2 regions of the Frankia sp. BMG5.60 genome follow, and region 2 is predicted to be linked to the other one. Evidence: predicted binding sites of a transcription regulator. Region 2 holds the regulator's gene; the other holds the start of a gene.
What was found. The regulator LexA, encoded in region 2, represses DNA repair genes until DNA is damaged. The targets are predictions, from matches to a motif close to CGAACNNNNGTTCG.
Positions count from the first base shown of each region.

Region 1: a site for LexA is predicted at 2,312-2,325, ahead of AC5R91_RS04020 (HNH endonuclease signature motif containing protein). Genes of this name have one in related genera too.

Region 1 is NZ_CM182091.1:959,729-964,147, reverse strand. It holds gene AC5R91_RS04030 (aldehyde dehydrogenase) at 1-27, shown strand, start outside; gene AC5R91_RS04025 (CaiB/BaiF CoA transferase family protein) at 40-1,329, shown strand; gene AC5R91_RS04020 (HNH endonuclease signature motif containing protein) at 2,358-3,809, shown strand; gene AC5R91_RS04015 (acyl-CoA dehydrogenase family protein) at 3,953-4,419, opposite strand, start outside.
Region 2 is NZ_CM182091.1:6,211,797-6,216,215, forward strand. It holds gene hflX (GTPase HflX) at 1-1,431, shown strand, start outside; gene lexA (transcriptional repressor LexA) at 1,561-2,319, opposite strand; gene AC5R91_RS25455 (LysM peptidoglycan-binding domain-containing protein) at 2,991-3,296, shown strand; gene nrdR (transcriptional regulator NrdR) at 3,673-4,419, shown strand, end outside.

The DNA.
Region 1 (4,419 bases), 2.5 Mb from region 2:
ACCCGCGACCCGTTCGTCCTCGGCTGAGAGGCGCTCGCAGTGACCGAGACCCCCGACCCCACCGTGCTGTCCGATGCCACCGTGCTGTCCGATGACGCAGCCGTCCCGGCACCGAGGCGGGCCGCATCGCCGGCGGGTGGCCTGGCGGCCGGCAAGCCCCTGGCGGGAATTACCGTCATCTCCATCGAGCAGGCCGTGGCGGCCCCGTTTGCCACCCGCCAGCTTGCCGATCTCGGGGCGCGGGTGATCAAGATTGAGCGGCCGGGCGCGGGCGACTTCGCGCGCGGCTATGACGAGACCGTCAAGGGTCTGGCCAGCTACTTCGTCTGGTTGAACCGGGCGAAGGAGTCGCTGACCCTCGACCTCAAGCATCCCGAGGCCCGCGAGGTGCTGGCCGGCCTGCTGGCCGGGGCCGACGTCTTCGTGCAGAACCTCGCCCCCGGCGCCGCGGCCCGCCTGGGCCTCGACGCGGCGACGCTGCGGGCCCGTGATCCGCGGATGATCGTCTGCGACGTCTCCGGCTACGGCTCGGCCGGCCCGCTGCGCGACAAGAAGGCCTACGACCTGCTGATCCAGTGCGAGACCGGACTGTTGTCGGTCACCGGCGCGCCAGATGCGCCGGCCAAGGTCGGCATCTCCGTAGCCGACATCTCCGCCGGCATGTACGCCTACACCGCGGTTCTCACCGCGCTGTTCATGCGGGAGCGCACGGGGGAGGGCGCCGCGCTCGAGGTCTCGCTGTTCGACTCGCTCACCGAGTGGATGGCCCAGCCGATGTACTACGCCATGTACACCGGCGTCCCCCCGGCCCGTACCGGCACCAGCCACGCCTCGATCGCCCCCTACGGCGGCTTCCGGACCGGCGACGGCGGCAGCGTGCAGCTCGGCGTGCAGAACGAGCGGGAGTGGCGGCGGTTCTGCGAGGAGGTGCTCCGCCGGCCCGAGTTGCTGGCCGACCCCCGCTACGCGACGAATGCGGGCCGCGTCCGCCACCGCGCCGCGCTGACCGCAGACGTCGAAGCGGCTCTCGCCGAGGTCACCACCGAGCAGACCCTCGCCCGGCTGGACGAGGCAGGCATCGCCAACGGCCGGATCAACACCATCGGCGACCTGCTCGCCCACCCCCAGCTCGATGTGGGCGACCGCTGGCGGGAGGTGGACTCGCCGGTCGGCCCGTTGCGCGCGGTGCGTCCGCCCGTCCGCATCGGCGGGGTCGACCCGGTGATGGGCCCCGTGCCCGCGGTCGGCGAGCACACCGACGCCCTGCTCGCCGAGCTCGGCTACGACCCCGCCGACACGGCCCGCCTGCGCGCCGCCGGTGCCGTCTGACCCGCCCCTGCCGTCTGACCCGCCGGTGCCGTCGTCAGTCGCTCGGCGAGCCCCAACAGTGGACGCATTCGCCGGGCGGCGGCCCGTCAACGCCGTCCTGACGCACTCCGCCGTCCTGACGCACTCCGCGGCTGAGCCAGCGCAGTCTGACTCGCCACGCTGCTCGCTGCTGTAGTCCGAGAGAGATTCGATGGCCCGTCGGCGCCGTCCCCTGACTCGACGGCGCCGGTCCCGCCTGCCAGACGCGTCGCTGGTGCCCTCTGCGGCCCCATGTGGCGGCCCCGCGCGGGTCGCTTCGTAGTGTGACTGAGCGTGCCCATGGCTGCCTGGGTTGAACTCAGCCTTGGCACGGATACCTGCCGCTGTGGTTGTCCGGTTCCTGGCCAATTCTGCCTCACTATCTCCCAAGGCGGCGCAGCCCCTTTTCCTGTGGGCGGCCGCGCTCTCTTCGTCGTCGGGTTCTCACCACATCACTGGGAATCGGGAGACGTTCCTGTCGCGGCGTTCCGCCCACTGCGAGTGCGCCTTCTGGCAGCGTTCCTGAGATATCGCAGCACGCTCACACCCGCTTCGTCAAGTCCGGCGGCATCGGCTCCGCCGCCCTTAGCGGAATCGCAGGGGAAATCAAGCGGCGGCGACGGCGGGCGACACTCCTGGTCCGTCGCCGCATGGGCTCTCTGTGGCCGCCAGGACGTTCACATCCGGGCACCGTGGCAGCGATGATCGGTCCACGCCGTCGCTCAGGATCGCACCGTTCGGCGGGGCGCGCCAGCTCACAGGCCTCCGCGATCACGGCTTGGGGCAGGGGCCGTCCCTCTTCCGATCCTGCCGGGTCCGGGCTGGCTACCGGGGACTCCATGGGGCTGGAGGTGCCACACGGCGGCCCGGTCGGCAGGCTCACGCGAGCCGTCTGGGGCGTGAGTCTAGGTTGTGTCGCCGCGCCGGTCCTCGCCGCGAACATTCCTCAAGATGATTACGCATCCGAACATGCGTTCGACATCGGGCTGCGGCTCGCCTAGGCTTCTCGCATGGTCTCGAATCCCGAGTCTCCGAGCCGGTTCCATGTGCTGGTCGACGAATTGGCCGCGACGTCCGCGCAGATAGGTGCAATGGTCGACGGTCCGGTGTGGTCGCTGTCCGACGCGGGTCTGCTGGAATTTCTGCAGGATTGTTCAGCCGTGTTGACGAGGCTGGCGGCATTTCGCCTTCAGATTGTCGCCGAGGTGCACGGCCGTGGGTTGGCCCGACGCGTGGGTGCGAGCGACACCGTGGCGTTGCTGCGCGAACGCCTGCGGCTCCGCGCGGCAGATGCCAACCGTATGGTCGATGTTGCGGTGGCCGTGGACGGTCCCATGGCGGCGACGGGGAAGCGGCTGGCGGCGGGGGAGATCAGTGTGGAGCAGGCGCAGGTGATTGTGGCGGGTATGCGCTCGCTGCCGGCCACGGCCACCGTAGACGTGCGGCGGCGGGCTGAGGCGTTTCTCCTGCGCCAGGCCGACGAGTTCGACCCGACTGCCCTGGCTCGCCTGGCCCGCCACCTCCGCGAGACCCTGGCCTGGGCGGATGCCAGCCCCGGCGGCGATCCGCCCGACCCGGCTCCCGGCGGTGGCAGCGAGGGTGCTGACTCGGATCGTGGTGAGCCCGGCGACGGCGGGGCTGGCAGCGACGGCGGGGATGACGGTCAGCCCGGAGGTCCCGGCGATGCCACCGCTGCGGGAGGAGAGGACCCGGCGGGGCGTCGGAAGCTATGGATCTCCGAGTTGCCGGACGGGATGACTCGGATCAGCGGCGAGCTCGATCCCGAGGCAGCAGCCCTGCTCCGCACCGCGCTGGACCCCCTCGCGGCGCCACGCCCGGCCGTCGACGGTGCGCTCGATCCGCGTAGCCCCGCCCGGCGGCGCGCCGACGCCCTCGTCGACCTACTCACCCGCACCCTCGACGCCGCCGTGCTGCCCGTCGGCGGCGGCGTCCGCCCGCACCTGACCGTGACGGTCCCCTGGTCGACACTGCTCGGCCGCTCCGGTGTGCCGGCGACGACCGGCTGGGGGCAGCCCCTGCCCCGCGAGGTCCTACGTCGCCTGGCCTGCGACGCCTCGGTCAGCCGCATCATCCTCGACCCCGCCGGTGTCCCCCTCGACGTCGGTCGGGCCCAGCGCACCGTCACCGCCGACATCCGTCGGGCGCTGGTAGCCCGCGACAACGGCTGCGCGTTCCCACATTGCGATCGCCCCTCGGGGTGGACCGAGGCGCACCACCTGCGTCACTGGATCGACGGGGGTCACACCTCACTGGACAACAGCGTGCTCCTCTGTGGTCATCACCATCGGGTCATCCACCACCAGGGCTGGACCGTTCGGCTCGGCCCCGACCGACGCCCCGAGTTCCTGCCGCCGGCCTGGATCGACGCCAGCCGCACCCCTCGCCGCAACCCCTACTCGCGTCATCCGCACGACCTGCTCTACGGCATCGCCGCCGGATGAAGCCCGACATGCGCAGCCCACACCGTTCCCGGGGCTCGGCGGCAGCCGGGGCAGTGCGGGCCATCGCCGAGCGTGCGGGATCGCGGTACCGAGGGACCCCGCACGCTCGCCGGCCGTGCGAGCCGTACGTCGCGCTTCGGCCGTCAGCGCAGCGGGTTGGGGCGCTGGACGAGCTGGCGGGCGATGACGTTGCGCTGGATTTCGTTGGTTCCCTCCCCGACGATCATCAGAGGGGCGTCGCGGAAGTAGCGCTCGACGTCGAACTCGGTCGAATAGCCGTAGCCGCCGTGGATGCGGATAGCGTCGAGCGTCACCGTCGCCGCCATCTCGGAGGCGAACAGCTTCGCCATGCCGGCCTCCATGTCGGCGCGGGCACCGGAGTCGAACACCTCGGCCGCGTGCAGGATGAGCTGGCGGGCGGCGAGGATCTTCGTCCCCATGTCCGCCAGGTAGTTGCCGATCGACTGGTGCTCCCAGATCGGCTTGCCGAAGGTCTCGCGCTCCTGGGCGTAGCGAAGCGCGTCGTCGAAGGCCGCGCGGGCGACCCCGAGGGCGCGCGAGGCGACCTGGATCCGGCCGACCTCCAGACCGGCCATCATCTGGTTGAAGC
Region 2 (4,419 bases):
TCCACTTTCGACAGATCCCTCATCGACCTCGCCGATTCGGATTCGGCGTACCTCTCGGGCTTCTATGACGATTCGGGGGACGGCTTCGACCTGGAGGAGCGCGCGGCACTGCGCCGCGTGCCCGGCCTGGCCACCGAGCTCGACGACGTCACCGAGGTCGAGTACCGCCAGTTGCGGCTGGAGCGGGTCGTCCTCATCGGCGTGTGGACGTCGGGTTCGCTGCGGTCGGCCGAGGCATCCATGGCGGAGCTCGCCGCCCTCGCGACCACGGCGGGTTCGGTCGTGCTGGACGCGCTCGTGCAGCGACGCGACCGGCCGGACGCCTCGACCTACGTCGGGTCCGGCAAGGCCCGCGAACTCGCCGAGGTCGTCACCGCGACCGGCGCGGACACGGTGATCTGCGACGGCGAGCTCACCCCGGGCCAGCTACGCCAGTTGGAGGAGGTCGTCAAGGTCAAGGTCATCGACCGGACCGCGCTCATCCTCGACATCTTCGCCCAGCACGCGACGTCTCGGGAGGGCAAGGCCCAGGTCGAGCTCGCCCAGCTCCAGTACATGCTGCCCCGCCTGCGCGGCTGGGGTGAGTCGATGTCCCGCGCCGCGGCCAGCGGCGGTGGGCGCGCGCCCATCGGTACTCGCGGACCTGGCGAGACGAAGATCGAGACAGACCGCCGACGGCTGCGCGCGCGGATGGCGCGTCTGCGCCGGGAGCTCGCCGGGATGGCAACCGTGCGGGAGACGAAGCGGTCGGCCCGCCGGCGCGGCGAGGTGCCCGCGGTGGCGATCGCCGGTTACACCAACGCCGGCAAGTCCTCGCTGCTCAACCGTCTCACCGGCGCCGGCGTCCTCGTCGAGGACGCGTTGTTCGCCACGCTGGATCCCACCGTGCGGCGCGCGACCCTGCCGGACGGCCGGGCGTTCACCCTCACCGACACGGTCGGGTTCGTCCGGCACCTCCCGCACCAGATCGTCGAGGCGTTCCGCTCGACCCTGGAGGAGGTCGCCGACGCGGACCTCATCCTGCACGTCGTCGACGGCTCCGCCCCCGACCCGGCCGCCCAGATCTCAGCCGTACGCGAGGTGCTCAACGACATCGACGCGGGCAACGTGACCGAGCTGATCGTCGTGAACAAGGTCGACGCCACCGAGTCGACCGTCCTCGCCGGCCTGCGCCAGCTCGCGCCCGACGCGGTCTTCGTCTCGGCGCGCACGGGGGAGGGGCTGACCGCGCTCGTCGACGCTCTGTGCGACCGAGTCCCCCACCCCGACGTGGAGATGAAGGTCCTCGTCCCCTACACGCGGGGCGATCTCGTCTCGCGGGTACACGCTCACGGCGAAGTGCTCGAGTTGGAGCACACGGCGGACGGCACCCGACTGCTCGCGAGGGTGTCGCCGTCGCTCGCCGCGGAACTGCACACCTTCCAGCCCTGACCCGTCCAGCCCTGATCCGCCGCGCCGGGACCGGCGCTGAGCTCGCCGTCGGCGCGGTCGGCGGAGCATACCCGCCCGGTCCACGGCAGCCGAATCGGCCGGCCGCCTCGCGCGGCCGGCCGTCCACGGTCAGACCCGGCGCAGCACGGCGACGATCCGCCCGAGGATCGTCGCCTCTTCGCCAGGGATGTCGCTGAACGTCGAGTTCTCCGGGTGCAGCCAGACCTTGCCGTCGCGGACCCGTAGCCGCTTGACCGTCGCCTCGCCGTCGATCATCGCGGCGACGATCTCACCGTTGTCCGCGACCGGCTGCTGGCGCACCACCACCCAGTCGCCGTCACAGATTGCCGCGTTGATCATCGATTCGCCGACGACCCGGAGCAGGAACAGGGTGCCCTCGCCGACGATCTCCTTCGGCAGCGGAAAGACGTCCTCGATCGCCTGCTCGGCCAGGATCGGCCCCCCGGCGGCGATCCGCCCGAGGACCGGCACGTAGGCCGCGGACCCCTCGCCGCTCGCGCCGGCCGGGGCCGCGGCGCCCGGGAACGTCGACACGACGGCCGCCGCGCCGGAGTCGGCCTTGCGCCGCGGCCGATCGGGGCTGAGCACCTCCATCGCCCGCGGACGGTTCGGGTCCCGGCGCAGGTAGCCCTTCTCTTCCAGCACCTTGAGCTGATGCGCCACGCTGCTCGTGCTGGTCAGCCCCACCGCCTCCCCGATCTCCCGCACGCTGGGCGGGTACCCGCGCCGTTCCACCTCGGCCCGGATGACCTCGAGCACCTTGCGCTGCCGGGGGGTCAGGCCGGCTGCGTCCGCGGGGTTTTCGGGAAAGGCCCGCACGTTGCCGCGGGCCCCGCCCCGGCGTGTACCCCTGCCTTGGCTGGTCATCGCCTACCGCTCTCCTCGTCGCCTACTCTGTCGCCGGTGGGCCGCCGCTCGGCCGCGCGCTGGACGTGCGCGCGGCTGTCGGCCTCGCCCGGCGAGACCGGCACCCCCCACGGCACCCGGCTGTCCGCGACCGGGGGAGACCGCCCGGTGCAAACCTGATCGTCTCGACGGTAACCGCCCGGTCGCGGAATCTCAAACGTCTGTTCGAGCGTGTCCCTTTCCCTGGCGGGACTCCGGTGTGACAATCGATCAGGAGTTCGATCGAACGGGAGTTCGTGGCGTCGACGACGTGGTCCGGGGCGCCTTGGGAGGAAGCCGTGCAAAGCGCGCACACCACACAGGTGGTCGATCTGGCGGCCGCCCGGGAGCGGGCGGTGCGCCGCGCCGGGGGATGGCCGGCGAGCGGTCCGGCGCGGATGCGGGTGGCCCTGCCGGCCGCCAGGGTCGGTGCCGGGAGGCCGGTTCCGAGGGCGTGCCCCTCGCACGCGCCGGTTCCCCGGGCGACGAGGTCCGAGGCGCAGAAGTCCCAGGCGTCGAAGTCTCAGGTGTCGAAGTCTCAGGTGTCGAGGTCTCAGGCGTCGAGGTCCGAGGCGCCGGGATCTCGGTCGCGGAGATCCCGGTCGCCGGGCCCGCCGCGGCGGCTTGCCCGCGGATCAGGATCCCGGCCGCCGGTGCGCCGCGCCGCCGGCGAGCCGCTGCCGCCGCTGCGGCTGACCCACCGCGGCCGGGTGGTCGTGGTCGCCGTCGTCGCGCTGGCGATCGCCGCGGTGCTGGTGGTCGTCCTGCCGCGCGCCTCGATCGCGTGGTCCGGCGAGCCGCCGCGGGGTCACCTGGTCCTCGCCGGGGAGACGCTGTGGGAGATCGCAGTCGCGCTCGATCCCGACGCCGACACCCGCGCCGTCGTGGATCGGCTGATGCGGATCAACCATCTCCCCTCGGTCGAGCTCACCCCCGGCCAGTTCCTGTTGCTGGGCTGACCCTCCGGTCGGCCGGTCCGCTCCGCCACCGTCCGGTCCCGATCGGCGCTCGGCGGCTCGCCGCCGTGACGGGCCGGTGCCCGGCGGCAGCGGGCGGGTGCGGCGCCCTCGCGCAGGGTTGTCGCGCCCCCGCGGGCTGATGTCCCGGTGTGACACGCGGGGGGTCGGTGTCCCCATCACTGGGGTTGTGCGCTAGGTTAGACACAACATCTGGTGCTTATGCGGGTGTAAGTCATCCACAGGTTGCGCACAGGCTTTCCACAGAGGTGCGGGCGGCCGTCCACAGGGGCGGCTCGGCCGGTGCGGAGGCGCGGGTCGGCTCGCTGTCCCGCCGCGCCAGGTGGCCGCGCCGGACCGGACGAAGGAGGCGTATCGCGTGCGATGCCCGTTCTGCCGGCATCCGGACAGCCGTGTCGTCGACAGCCGGGAGGCCGAGGAGGGCTCGGCGATTCGGCGGCGGCGATCCTGCCTGTCGTGCGGTCGCCGGTTCACCACCATGGAGGAGGCGTCGCTGCGGGTGCTCAAGCGCAGCGGCGTGGCGGAGCCGTTCAGTCGCGCGAAGGTGATCACCGGTGTGCGCAAGGCCTGCCAGGGCCGGCCGGTGCGCGACGACGATCTTGCTCTGCTGGCCCAGCGGGTTGAGGATGCCGTGCGCTCCTCGGGCTCGGCGGAGGTCCCCGCGGAGGCGATTGGCCGGGCGATCCTCGGCCCGCTCCGCGAGCTCGACGAGGTGGCCTACCTCCGCTTCGCCTCGGTGTACCTGGCCTTCGAGTCGCTCGGCGACTTCGAGAGCGCGATCGCGGCGCTGCGGGCCGAGACGTCCGGAGCCCGCCGCGGCGCCGACCTCGACGACCTTGACGAGCTGGGAGATCCAACCGTCCGTCCCGCCGGCGGAGCGTTCACCGACCAGGCGGACCCGTCGCAGCGGGCCGGTCCCGAAGGCCCCCCACCCGGCGGCCGGCGGGCCGACTCAGATACCCCACGCCCCGGCCGCCCAGGCCGGGACACACCCGCCGCCGTCCGCGAGCAGCCGGAGACCCCGGGCCGCCGTGGCGGCGGAAACCAGTTGAACATCGTCGAGGGCGGGCTCGGCCGGGCCGAGCCGATCACGGGGGAGTACGAG